DNA from 3 places in the Nonomuraea sp. NPDC049309 genome. Region 2 is predicted to be linked to each of the others. Evidence: riboswitches for the same ligand, from Rfam matches in the RefSeq annotation. Region 2 holds a riboswitch; each other region holds the start of a gene.
The links. A riboswitch is a leader RNA that binds a small molecule or an ion and turns the genes downstream of it on or off. The one in region 2 is predicted to bind cyclic di-AMP.
Positions count from the first base shown of each region.

Region 1: another riboswitch for cyclic di-AMP. It lies ahead of ACGFIM_RS19570 (C40 family peptidase); the one in region 2 lies ahead of ACGFIM_RS07570 (CHAP domain-containing protein).
Region 3: another riboswitch for cyclic di-AMP. It lies ahead of ACGFIM_RS16585 (CHAP domain-containing protein); the one in region 2 lies ahead of ACGFIM_RS07570 (CHAP domain-containing protein).

Region 1 is NZ_JBICSH010000002.1:1,192,132-1,195,371, forward strand. Features, by position in the region: gene ACGFIM_RS19570 (C40 family peptidase) at 436-1,365, opposite strand; cyclic di-AMP (ydaO/yuaA leader) riboswitch at 1,488-1,636, opposite strand; gene ACGFIM_RS19575 (amino-acid N-acetyltransferase) at 1,914-2,483, shown strand; gene ACGFIM_RS19580 (RDD family protein) at 2,569-3,240, shown strand, end outside.
Region 2 is NZ_JBICSH010000001.1:1,661,558-1,664,797, forward strand. Features, by position in the region: gene ACGFIM_RS07560 (aldo/keto reductase) at 1-301, shown strand, start outside; gene ACGFIM_RS07565 (Gfo/Idh/MocA family protein) at 391-1,344, shown strand; cyclic di-AMP (ydaO/yuaA leader) riboswitch at 1,462-1,598, shown strand; gene ACGFIM_RS07570 (CHAP domain-containing protein) at 1,611-2,309, shown strand; gene ACGFIM_RS07575 (hypothetical protein) at 2,473-2,607, opposite strand; gene ACGFIM_RS07580 (hypothetical protein) at 2,594-3,115, shown strand.
Region 3 is NZ_JBICSH010000002.1:564,001-567,240, forward strand. Features, by position in the region: gene ACGFIM_RS16575 (hypothetical protein) at 1-138, opposite strand, end outside; gene ACGFIM_RS16580 (class I SAM-dependent methyltransferase) at 350-964, opposite strand; gene ACGFIM_RS16585 (CHAP domain-containing protein) at 1,140-1,811, opposite strand; cyclic di-AMP (ydaO/yuaA leader) riboswitch at 1,824-1,968, opposite strand; gene ACGFIM_RS16590 (BlaI/MecI/CopY family transcriptional regulator) at 2,874-3,240, shown strand, end outside.

The sequences.
Region 1 (3,240 bases), on a different contig from region 2:
CCGGTCAAGCCCGGCGGTCAGGGCCGGGCGACGGGCGTTCACACGGGGCGGCCGGCACGGGCCGGCGGCGGGCCGGCGTGAGAGAAGGACGAAGCGCCCTCCGGGGTACACGTGAGGCGCCCCGCAATTCGCGTGAGGCCTTCGCAGGGGTGAGGCCTTCGCAGGGTTTGCGTGAGACCCCGCAGGGTTTGGCGTGAGGCCCCGGCAGCGTTCGGGTGAGGCCCCCCGGGGAGTTTGCGTGAGGCCCCGGCAGCGTTCGGGTGAGGCCCCCGCGGAGTTAGCGTGAGGCGCCCCGCAGGGTTTGTGTGAGGCCTCCGCACGGTTTTGACGTGAGGCGCCCCGGTCGGGTTCGCGTGAGAGCCCCGTCGGGAGGGCGGGGCGAAGGGGCCGCCCGGGGCCCGCGCGAGGCGGGACCCGCGGGCCGCTCCGGGAGGCTCAGTCGGCGATGCGGACCGCGCCCGCGTAGGGCCTGTTCGCGATGGAGGCGATGCGGACGACGTCGCCGGTGCGCGGGGCGTGGATCATCATCCCGCCGCCGAGGTAGATGCCCACGTGGTGCAGGTCGCTGTAGAAGAACACGAGGTCGCCGGCGCGCAGCTCGGAGCGGTCGATGTGCCGCCCGGCCGTCCACTGGCTGCCGGTGTAGTGCGGCAGCGAGATGCCGACCTGCTGGTAGGCCGCCATGACCAGGCCGCTGCAGTCGTAGGAGTTGGGGCCGTCGGCGCCCCAGACGTACGGCTTGAGCTGCTGCGTCAGCGCCCACCTCGCGGCCTGGGCGGCCTTGCCGCTGCCCGGGATGGGCAGGTCGACGCGCTGGGCGCGGGTGCCGGGCCGGCCCGCCTCGCCGAGGGCGCGGCGGAACAGGTTGCTCTCGACCTTGGCCACCAGCTTGGTGATCTTGTCGCGCTTGGCGCCGAGGTCGGCGATCAGCTTCTCGACCTCGGCGATGCGGGTCTTGGCGCTCGCCCTGGCGCGCTCCGCGGCCTGCCTGGCCTTGGTGACCTGGTTGACGGCCTCGCCCTGCTGCTGCTCCAGCACGTACGTGGTGGCGGCGCGGTCGAGGAACGTGTCGGGGTCGTCGGAGGTGGTGAAGGCCAGGATGCGGCTGAGCCCGCCGGTGATGTAGGCGTTCTCGGCCAGGGCGGCCGCCTTGGCGCGCTTGGCGGCGAGATCGGCCTCGCTGGCGGCCAGGGTCTTCTTCGCGGCCTCAGCGGCCCTCTTGGCGCTCTTGAGCTTCTCCCGCTGGCCGTTGTACTGCTCGGACAGCTGCTCGATCTCGGTGTGCATCTTCTCGACCTGCTTGGCCAGGTCTTGAAGCGAGGGCTTGGGGTCGGCGGATGCCGAGCCGACGGGAGTCGCGACCATCAACGCCGCGAGTGTGACACTTATTACACCGAGCAGGCGGGATCGCCGTGCGGCGCGTTTCGGAGGGCGGGCGTGCTTGCCCGCCGTCGTCCTCTCACGCTCGCGCGTACGCTTCACCAACCAGCTCCTTCCATCGGCGCCTGCCGGGTTAGCTGACGGGTTCGGGCCGGAGCAGCCCTACCGGACGGTGCGGATTCACCCCGGGCGGCGTTGGGGGCGCCGCCGGCGGTTCCCCGGCTCCTCCTTGTGGAGGATTAGGCGTGTCGCCCGCGCGCGACACGCGGGGAACATCGTCGCTGGACACTAATGCACTCCGGGTTCGTGCTCAACCAGAACTACAGACTCTGTTGAGGTTTCACAACCGAAGGGTCACAAGGTGATCTCGTGGCGGGCCGTACAGAAGTGGTTTTATGCCGGATTTGGCGTGACTTCAGATGGGCTGCACGCCTGCTCGGAGCGCGTGCTCGGATGAGCACGAGTTGTTACAGCATGGGGCGAGACGTGGGAGTTAGGGCCGAGCCGTAATGACATCTGTACCCTGGAGGGCCATGGAGCAGGTGGCCGAACTGACAGCAGCCGAGACCGCGGTCGTGGTCCGGCGCGCCCGCACACCCGACGTGCGGGCCATCAGGAGGCTTGTGGACACCTACGCGGGAGCGGGCCCGCGGCTCCTGAAGAAGGCCACCGTCACCCTGTACGAGGACGTGCAGGAGTTCTGGGTGGCCGAACGGGGCGGGCAGGTCGTCGGCTGCGGCGCGCTCCACGTGCTCTGGGAGGATCTCGCCGAGGTCCGGACCGTGGCCGTGGATCCGGAGTGTCAGGGCATGGGCGTCGGCCGCCGGATCGTCTCGGCGCTCATACAGCAGGCGAAAGATCTGGGTCTGCAGCGTGTATTCTGTCTGACTTTTGAGGTCGACTTCTTCGCACGGCTCGGCTTTCGCCGGATTCAGGGCACGCCGGTCTCACCCGAGGTGTACGCCGAACTGCTGGCCTCGTACGACGAGGGTGTGGCGGAGTTTCTCGATCTCGAACACGTCAAACCGAACACCCTGGGCAACACCCGCATGCTGCTCCATCTGACATCGGGTGACGCGGACCCTGACCAGACGGAAAGGTGATTGTTGATACCTATGTCGATACGTTGGGCAGCACAGGCATGTGTCCTGACACGTGCCACATGCGCACTTGAAGCGAGGTGACACGGTGAGCACCGGACAGCCGCCGTATCCACAGGACGAATCCGGCGAGAATTCTGCACCCGGCACCCCTTACGGGCCGCAGAACGCGGGCCGCCACCCCGGCGCGCCCGACCCGGACGCGACTGTGGTCGGCTACCGGGCGGACGACGCCTACGGGCAGCAGCCCCAGTACGGACAGCAACAGCAGTACGGCTATGGGCAGCAGCAGCCGTCCCAGCCGGGATACGGCCAGCAGCAGCCCCCCTATGGCCAGCAGCAACTCCCTTACGGGCAGCAGGGCTACGGGCAGCAGCCGCAGCAGGGCTACGGACAGCAGGGCTACCCCCAGCAGGGCTACGACCCCCAGCAGCAGGCTTACGGCCAGCAGCCGCAGTCCCAGCCCGGCTACGGGCAGCAGCCTCCCTCCGGCCAGCAGGGCTACGACCAGCAGGCGCCGTACGGGCAGCAGCCCCAGTCACAGCCGGGCTACGGTCAGGGCTACGACGCCCAGCAGCAGTACGGCCAGCAGCAGGGCTACGGCCAGCAGCCGCAGTCCCAGCCCGGCTATGGACAGCAGCCCCCGTCTCAGCCCGGGTACGGTCAGCAGCCGCAGTCCCAGCCGGGTTACGGTCAGGGCTACGACGCCCAGCAGCAGTACGGCCAGCAGCAGGGCTACGGGCAGCAGGGCTATGACGCC
Region 2 (3,240 bases):
CGAGGCCAACGGCATTCTCACCGAGGCGTGGAGCCCGCTCGGCCAGGGCAGGGGGCTGCTCGACGACCCGGCGCTGCGGGTGCTGGCCGACAAGCACTGCAAGACGCCCGCGCAGATCGTGCTGCGCTGGCACCTCCAGATCGGCAACGTGGTGATCCCGAAGTCGGTCACGCCGGCCAGGATCGCCGAGAACATCGACGTCTTCGACTTCTTCCTCGACGACGAGGACCTCGCGGCCATCAGCGCGATGAACAGGGAGCAGCGGCTGGGTCCCGACCCCGACACGTTCCACGCGGTGTGAAGGTGACCGGTGTGACTGCCGGACATTTCTGATATTTCCGGCATCACCCGGCATATAAGCGTTTTTACCTTCCGGATACGATCGCCGGCGTGCGAGATTTCACTTGGGGAATAGCCGCCACCGGCGGCATCGCCCGTACCGTCGGCAAGGTGATCGTGGCGGAACCCGGCATGCGGGTGGCCGCCGTCGGATCGAGGAGTCTGGACAGGGCGCAGGCCCTGGCGGCGGAGCTGGGCGCCGAGTCGGCGTACGGCTCCTACGAGCAGCTGTGCGCGGATCCGGCGGTGGACGCCATCTACATCGCCACCCCGCACGCCCAGCACCTGCAGGTGGCCGAGGCCGCCATCGCGGCGGGCAAGGCGGTGCTGTGCGAGAAGCCGCTGGCCGCGACCGTGGACGACGCCGAGAAGATGGTGCGCCTGGCCCGCGAGGCGGGGGTCTTCCTGATGGAAGCGATGTGGATGCGGTTCAATCCGCTCATTCAGCTCATCAAGGACGACCCTCGCTTCGGCGAGATCCGGTCGGTGCAGGCGAGCTTCGGTTTCGCCCACCCCTACGACCCCGCGCACCGCCTGTGGGCGCCGGAGCTGGGCGGCGGCGCCCTGCTCGACCTGGGGATCTACCCGTTCGGGCTGGCCCAGCTCCTCCTGGGCATGCCCACCGGCCTGCACGTCACCGGTAAGCTCGCACCGAACGGCGTTGACGCGGAGGCGGCCGGCGTCTTGCTCTACCCCGACGGCAAGCACGCTCTCGTGGCGACTTCATTGCTCGGGAATTACCCGAACCAGGCCGGCGTTGTGGGTACTCAGATGCGCGCGGACATCCAGGCGCCGTTCTGGGCACCGCAGCGGATCGTGCTCTCCGGGCCCTCGATGGAGCCGGAGGAGCACGTGCTCGATCCGGCCGACAACGGTTACGCCGGAGAGCTCCGCGAAGTCCGCGCCGCCACGGCCGAAGGCAGGACCGAATCCTCGATCATGCCTCTTGACGAATCCCTTGCCATGATGGGGCTTCTGGCCGAGGCTCGCAGTCAGCTCAGCTGACTTTACTTTTATGGATTTGTAATCCTCTTGCCTCGTGTATTACCTTATGGGGCATCTTGAGGCATACGCCCGGTTTGTCCGGCTATGTCAGACCATCGCACGAAAGATCACAGGAATGTCCTGTGACCGCTGAATCCGCCACGTGCGGAACCGGGGACCCACGTCCTTTGGGGTGAATCGGCACTCCGGTGCCGTAGGGCAGCTTCCACGCCCGAACCCGTCAGCTAACCCGGTAAGCGGCATGGAAGCAAGGAGTTACCCCCTCGATGGCCAAGCACCGTCTTACCGCTGTCTCGAAGAACACCATCGCCCGCGCCGTGCTCGGCGCCGGCGTCCTGGCCTCGGCCCTCGGCGTCCCCGCCACGGCCCACGCCGACGCCTCCACCGCGGTCGCCGCGGCCACCGCCGCCAAGCACCCGGACACCGCCCGCGCCGCCCACAAGGCGGGCGAGCGCGACGAGACGAAGATCAACGTCACCGCCGACCAGGTGCTCGCGGTCGCCAGGTCGCAGATCGGCACCTCCGAGAACGCCAAGGGCGGCGGCACCCCGTACCAGCAGTGGTACGCCAACTCCCAGCGCGCGGCCGAGACCATCGCCCGCGACGGCGGCAGCCGCGCCGATTACCTGAACGCCGCCTGGTGCTCGATGTTCGTCTCCTGGGTCGGCGAGAAGACCGGCGCCCGCCCGCAGGTCGGCTGGGACGCCTGGACCGTCGCCCACGCCAAGTGGTTCGCCGCCAACAAGCGCTTCGGCCACGAGGCCAAGCCTGGCGCCGTGGTGTTCTTCTCCTGGAAGGGCGGCAAGTCGCTGAACGACATCCAGCACGTCGGCTTCGTCGTCAAGGACAACCGCGACGGCACCATCACCACCATCGAGGGCAACACCGGCAACGGCAAGGTCGAGGAGCGGGTCCGGCCGAAGTCGCAGGTCGTCGGCTACGGCTACCCCGAGTACGCCTCCTGACGCACTCCCACCGGTGGGTGCTCCCACCTTCTTCGTGACGGCAGAACGCGCGTCCCCTCCCCGGGGCGCGCGTTTCGTCGTCCGGGGCTCTCGAACGCCCGGCGCCGCGTCTCGCCATCGGGGCTCTCGAACGTCGGGGCTCTAACGCCCGCGCCGCGTTTCGTCATCCCGGGACGTCGAACGCCCGGCGCCGGACCACGTCGAGCTCGGCGTAGAGCCCCGGGACCGCGACGAGCTCGTCATGCGTGCCGCACCGCACGATGCGGCCCCCGTCGAACACGACAATGAGATCCGCCATCCGCACCGCCGGAAAACGGTGGGTGATCAGCAGCGTGACGGCCCCGGGCGGCTCTTCGCCGCCTCGGGCTCTCGGACGGGGCGTCCGGCGCCGCGGTCGGCTCGTCCAGCAGCACCACCAGCAGCCGCGGCGCCGTACGCATCGAGCCTCGGGCGAGCGCCAGCCGCTGCCGCTGCCCGCCGGAGAGCCGCACGCCGCCCTCGAACGTCTCGCCCGGCTCGGTCTCCAGGCCGCGCGGAAATTCTCCGGCCACCGGGCGGGCGTCCGCGCGTTCCAGCGCCGCCCGGACGGCCGCGAGGCCGTGCAGGGCGAGCCGCAGGTCGCCTTGCACGTGCGGGCGTTCGAGCCGGGCGAGCGGCATGGCCGCGACTGCGGCGCGCACCCGGTGGCGCAGCTCCCCGTCGATCCGCCGGACCACGGCGGCCCCGCGGGCTCCAGCAGCGCGGTGCAGAGCTCCTGGGCTTGCAGCACCAGCAGCAGGGCGACGAGCGGGCCCGCCCCGCCGTAGGCGACCAGGCGGCCGAGCGGAAACGTGGCGAGCGGCCCGAGCACCGCCGCGCCGATGGCGACCAGCGCGTACGCCGCCGGCGGCCCCGCTCGGGCGAGGGGCGGCAGCCGAATCAGTTGCTACGC
Region 3 (3,240 bases), on a different contig from region 2:
CGCGGCCATCCCGGTGATGCCACCATGGTGCGAGGCGAGATGACCGAGCGTGTGCATCCCCCAGACACCAAGGACGAGCATCAGCGGCAACAACCATCGCAGCCGAGGAAGGCGCAATCGTCGGGCTTGTCTGCCCATTGCCCCTCCTCTCAGCTGTCTCTCATGCCCTCACGACCGAGGCGTGAGGATCACTTGTGATCCACGCGACTAAGACCGATAGTACTGCGCTCGCTGCAGGGGACGCGTAAGCCCCGAAAGGGGAATGCCAGAGCTTTGTGCACCCTGTGCTGGATGGCGCGCGGCTCCTCTCCGCCATCGTCAGGACGGGCGCCCGCGGTTGGCAGGAGGCCTACTTCTGGCACAGTGCGACGCCGATCACAAAATCGCCGCCGATGCGGGTGACCCAGCGGTCGTCCACATCCAAATGGTGGCGGACGCATTCAGCCAGAAACTCTCCTGCGGTGAATCGGTCTTCCTTGGGGTGGTCGAGCAGACGCTGATATGAGGGACGCGCCAGAGCGGCTGCGGTGACCTCCTCGAAGAACAGGCGTCCGCCGGGCTTCAGTACGCGAGCGATCTCGGTGAGAGTCGCCCGCCAGTCGGGGATGTGATGAATGATGCCGAAGTCGAACACCGCGTCGTAGCTGGAGTCAGCGGTGCCGAACGTCCCGCGAAGGTCATTGGCATCGCCTTGGGCCAACCGGACGCGGCCGGTGTAGCGGGAAAGCCGGGCGCGCGCACGACGCACCATCGCAGGATCCAAGTCGACGGCATCGACGGAGGCGGCGCCGAACTGGTCAAGAATGAGTTTGGTGCCGTACCCACTACCGCAGCCGATCTCCGCGACATGAGCTCCCGGCGTCCGGCCGCCGAGCTTGATGAGCAGTGGGGTCTCGTAGAAGCGCTGCAGGGCACGCCGAGCTGAGTTGTTCACCAGGAGAGTCTCGATGCGGTTCATCAGCATGGTCGGCTATGCCCTTCCTCCAGCGATCTCGTTGTCCCCCAGCTCACACTGCTAAACCCACGGGTCCAACCGCGTGGCGAGCGAGCCTCTCTCGGAAGGGGAAGGCCGCCAGAAGGAAACAAAGCACCGCGGTGCCGACGATAAGGGCGGGGCCTTGGTGGCCCCGCCCCGGCGATCAGACTTGCACGTCCCGGTACTCCGGGTAGCCGTAGCCGACGACGTCGGACTTGGGCCGAATCCGTTCTTCCACCTTGCCGTTGCCGGTGTTGCCTTCGATGGTGGTGATCGTCCCGTTCCGATTGTCCTGCTTGACCAGGCCCATGTGGTCGATGCTGTTGACGGTCTTGCCGTCCCAGGAGAAGTAGACGACTGCGCCAGGCTTGGGCTTGGTGCCCCAACGCCCGTTGTCCTGGAACCACTTGGCCCAGGTGACGGTGTAGGCGTCCCAGCCGACGGTGAGGCGGGCGCCGGCTTTCTCACCGACCCAGGAGACGAACATGGCGCACCATGGGGCGTTCGCGTAAGCCCGGACGTTTCCACCGTCGCGGGCCACGGTCTCCTGAGCGCGCTGGGAGGACATGTACCACTCGTGGAACGGCGTTCCGCCGCCCGCCGCGTTCTCGGTCACGCCCACCTGAGATTCCGCGATTTGGAGGACTGCGTCGGCCGTCACCTGCCCAGGCCGCTGCTGGGTGGAGGACTGAACGCCTTCGCTGCGGTCGCTCTCGTGGTCGGCGGCGAAGGCCGGCATTCCCGTCAGCAGCGCTCCGGCGGCCACGGTTGCTCCCATGACGAGTCGCAGACTGTTCGCAGGCGTGAGGGCACGAAGAATTACGGTCTTGGTCATGCTGGGGTAAGCTCCTTGCTTCCATGCCGCCTACCGGGTTAGCTGACGGGTTCGGGCGTGGAAGTGCCCTACGGAAAGCCCTGCGGGCGATCCGATTCACCCCAAGGAACATGGGTCCCCGGTTCCGCACTCTTGGCGGATTCGGCGGCCGCGCCTACCTGCGGACATGATGGGGTGCAGGTAGGACACGGTCTCGGCTATCTCGGACGCACACCCCTGTACGGGGCCCTAGCCGTGCGCCTCAGGCCTACTAAGGTAAGTAGTTTGTATGGTGCAGTGCAAGTGCGGTTCGAGCGTTAGCTGCGCAGGTCACCGCAAACCCTTACCAGGCCGGGGTTTTTGCCTCGATTCTTTACCTTCTTCCCAAATGAGCCCATCGGCTGACGAGGGCCCCACCGGCCGCTGTTCTCCCCTGAAGAAACCAATGAGTGCATGCGTGCCCGCCACCCCGCGCTACGTGATACTCCCCCGCTTACCGATCGACAGCAGCGCCGAGAACATGCACGACGCCGTGGTGGAGACCATGACAGCCTGCCCTCCCATCTCCGGCGCTCCCTCACCTGGAGCCTGGGTGCCGTCAAGGAAGCTCTCCATCCGCGAGGCATCAGAGCATGTTTGTGACCGTAGGACTTATTGATCTTGTTCGGGCACTACGTCCACAGGCGGCACATCCCATGGACGTGCACCTCAACCCAGCTCATGGTCGAGAGGAAGCCGACAACGGACTCGCCGATCAAGGGCGCGGCGTCGAAGACGCCGCTGCCGTGGGCGACGCCCGGGAATCTCGACTTGGGACACTCCCGGCCGCTCCTGGGCGGCTTCCTTGACCCGGCTCAGCCGAAACTGAATGTCGTGCCCAAAAGGCACGAACTGAACCGCCGCCGGCTTTGCCAAAGAGACTTTACTAATTAACGTAGTATTTATCCGCAAGAAGGGTGACACGCAAGCGTGGCATTATGGATGCTTGCGCAGGTAACAGACCCCGTCACAAGCCTCTCCACGATCCAGGAGGACTACGATCTCAGGTAACATCAAGGAAGTCATGGCTAGGAGGGCGGGCGCGTGGCGCGTGCTTTGGGCGACCTGGAATCCGCGATCATGGATCGCTTGTGGTCCTACCGTCGGCCCACGTCAGTCCGGGACGTGCTGGAGGATCTCCGCCGTGACCGGGAGATCGCTTACACGACCGTGATGACCGTCATGGACAAGCTGTTCAAGAAGGGCCTGCTGAAGCGGCATCCGCAGGGCAAGGCCTACATATACGAGCCCGTCATCACCAAAGAGGCCTACACAGCCCAGCAGATGCGTGAGACGTTGGCCCGGAGCGGCAACCAGGCCGCTACGTTGGTGCACTTTCTCGAGCGACTCAATCCCGAAGAGTCGAAGGCGTTGGAGACAGCGCTCCAGGTGTTCTCGCCGCGAACCCCTC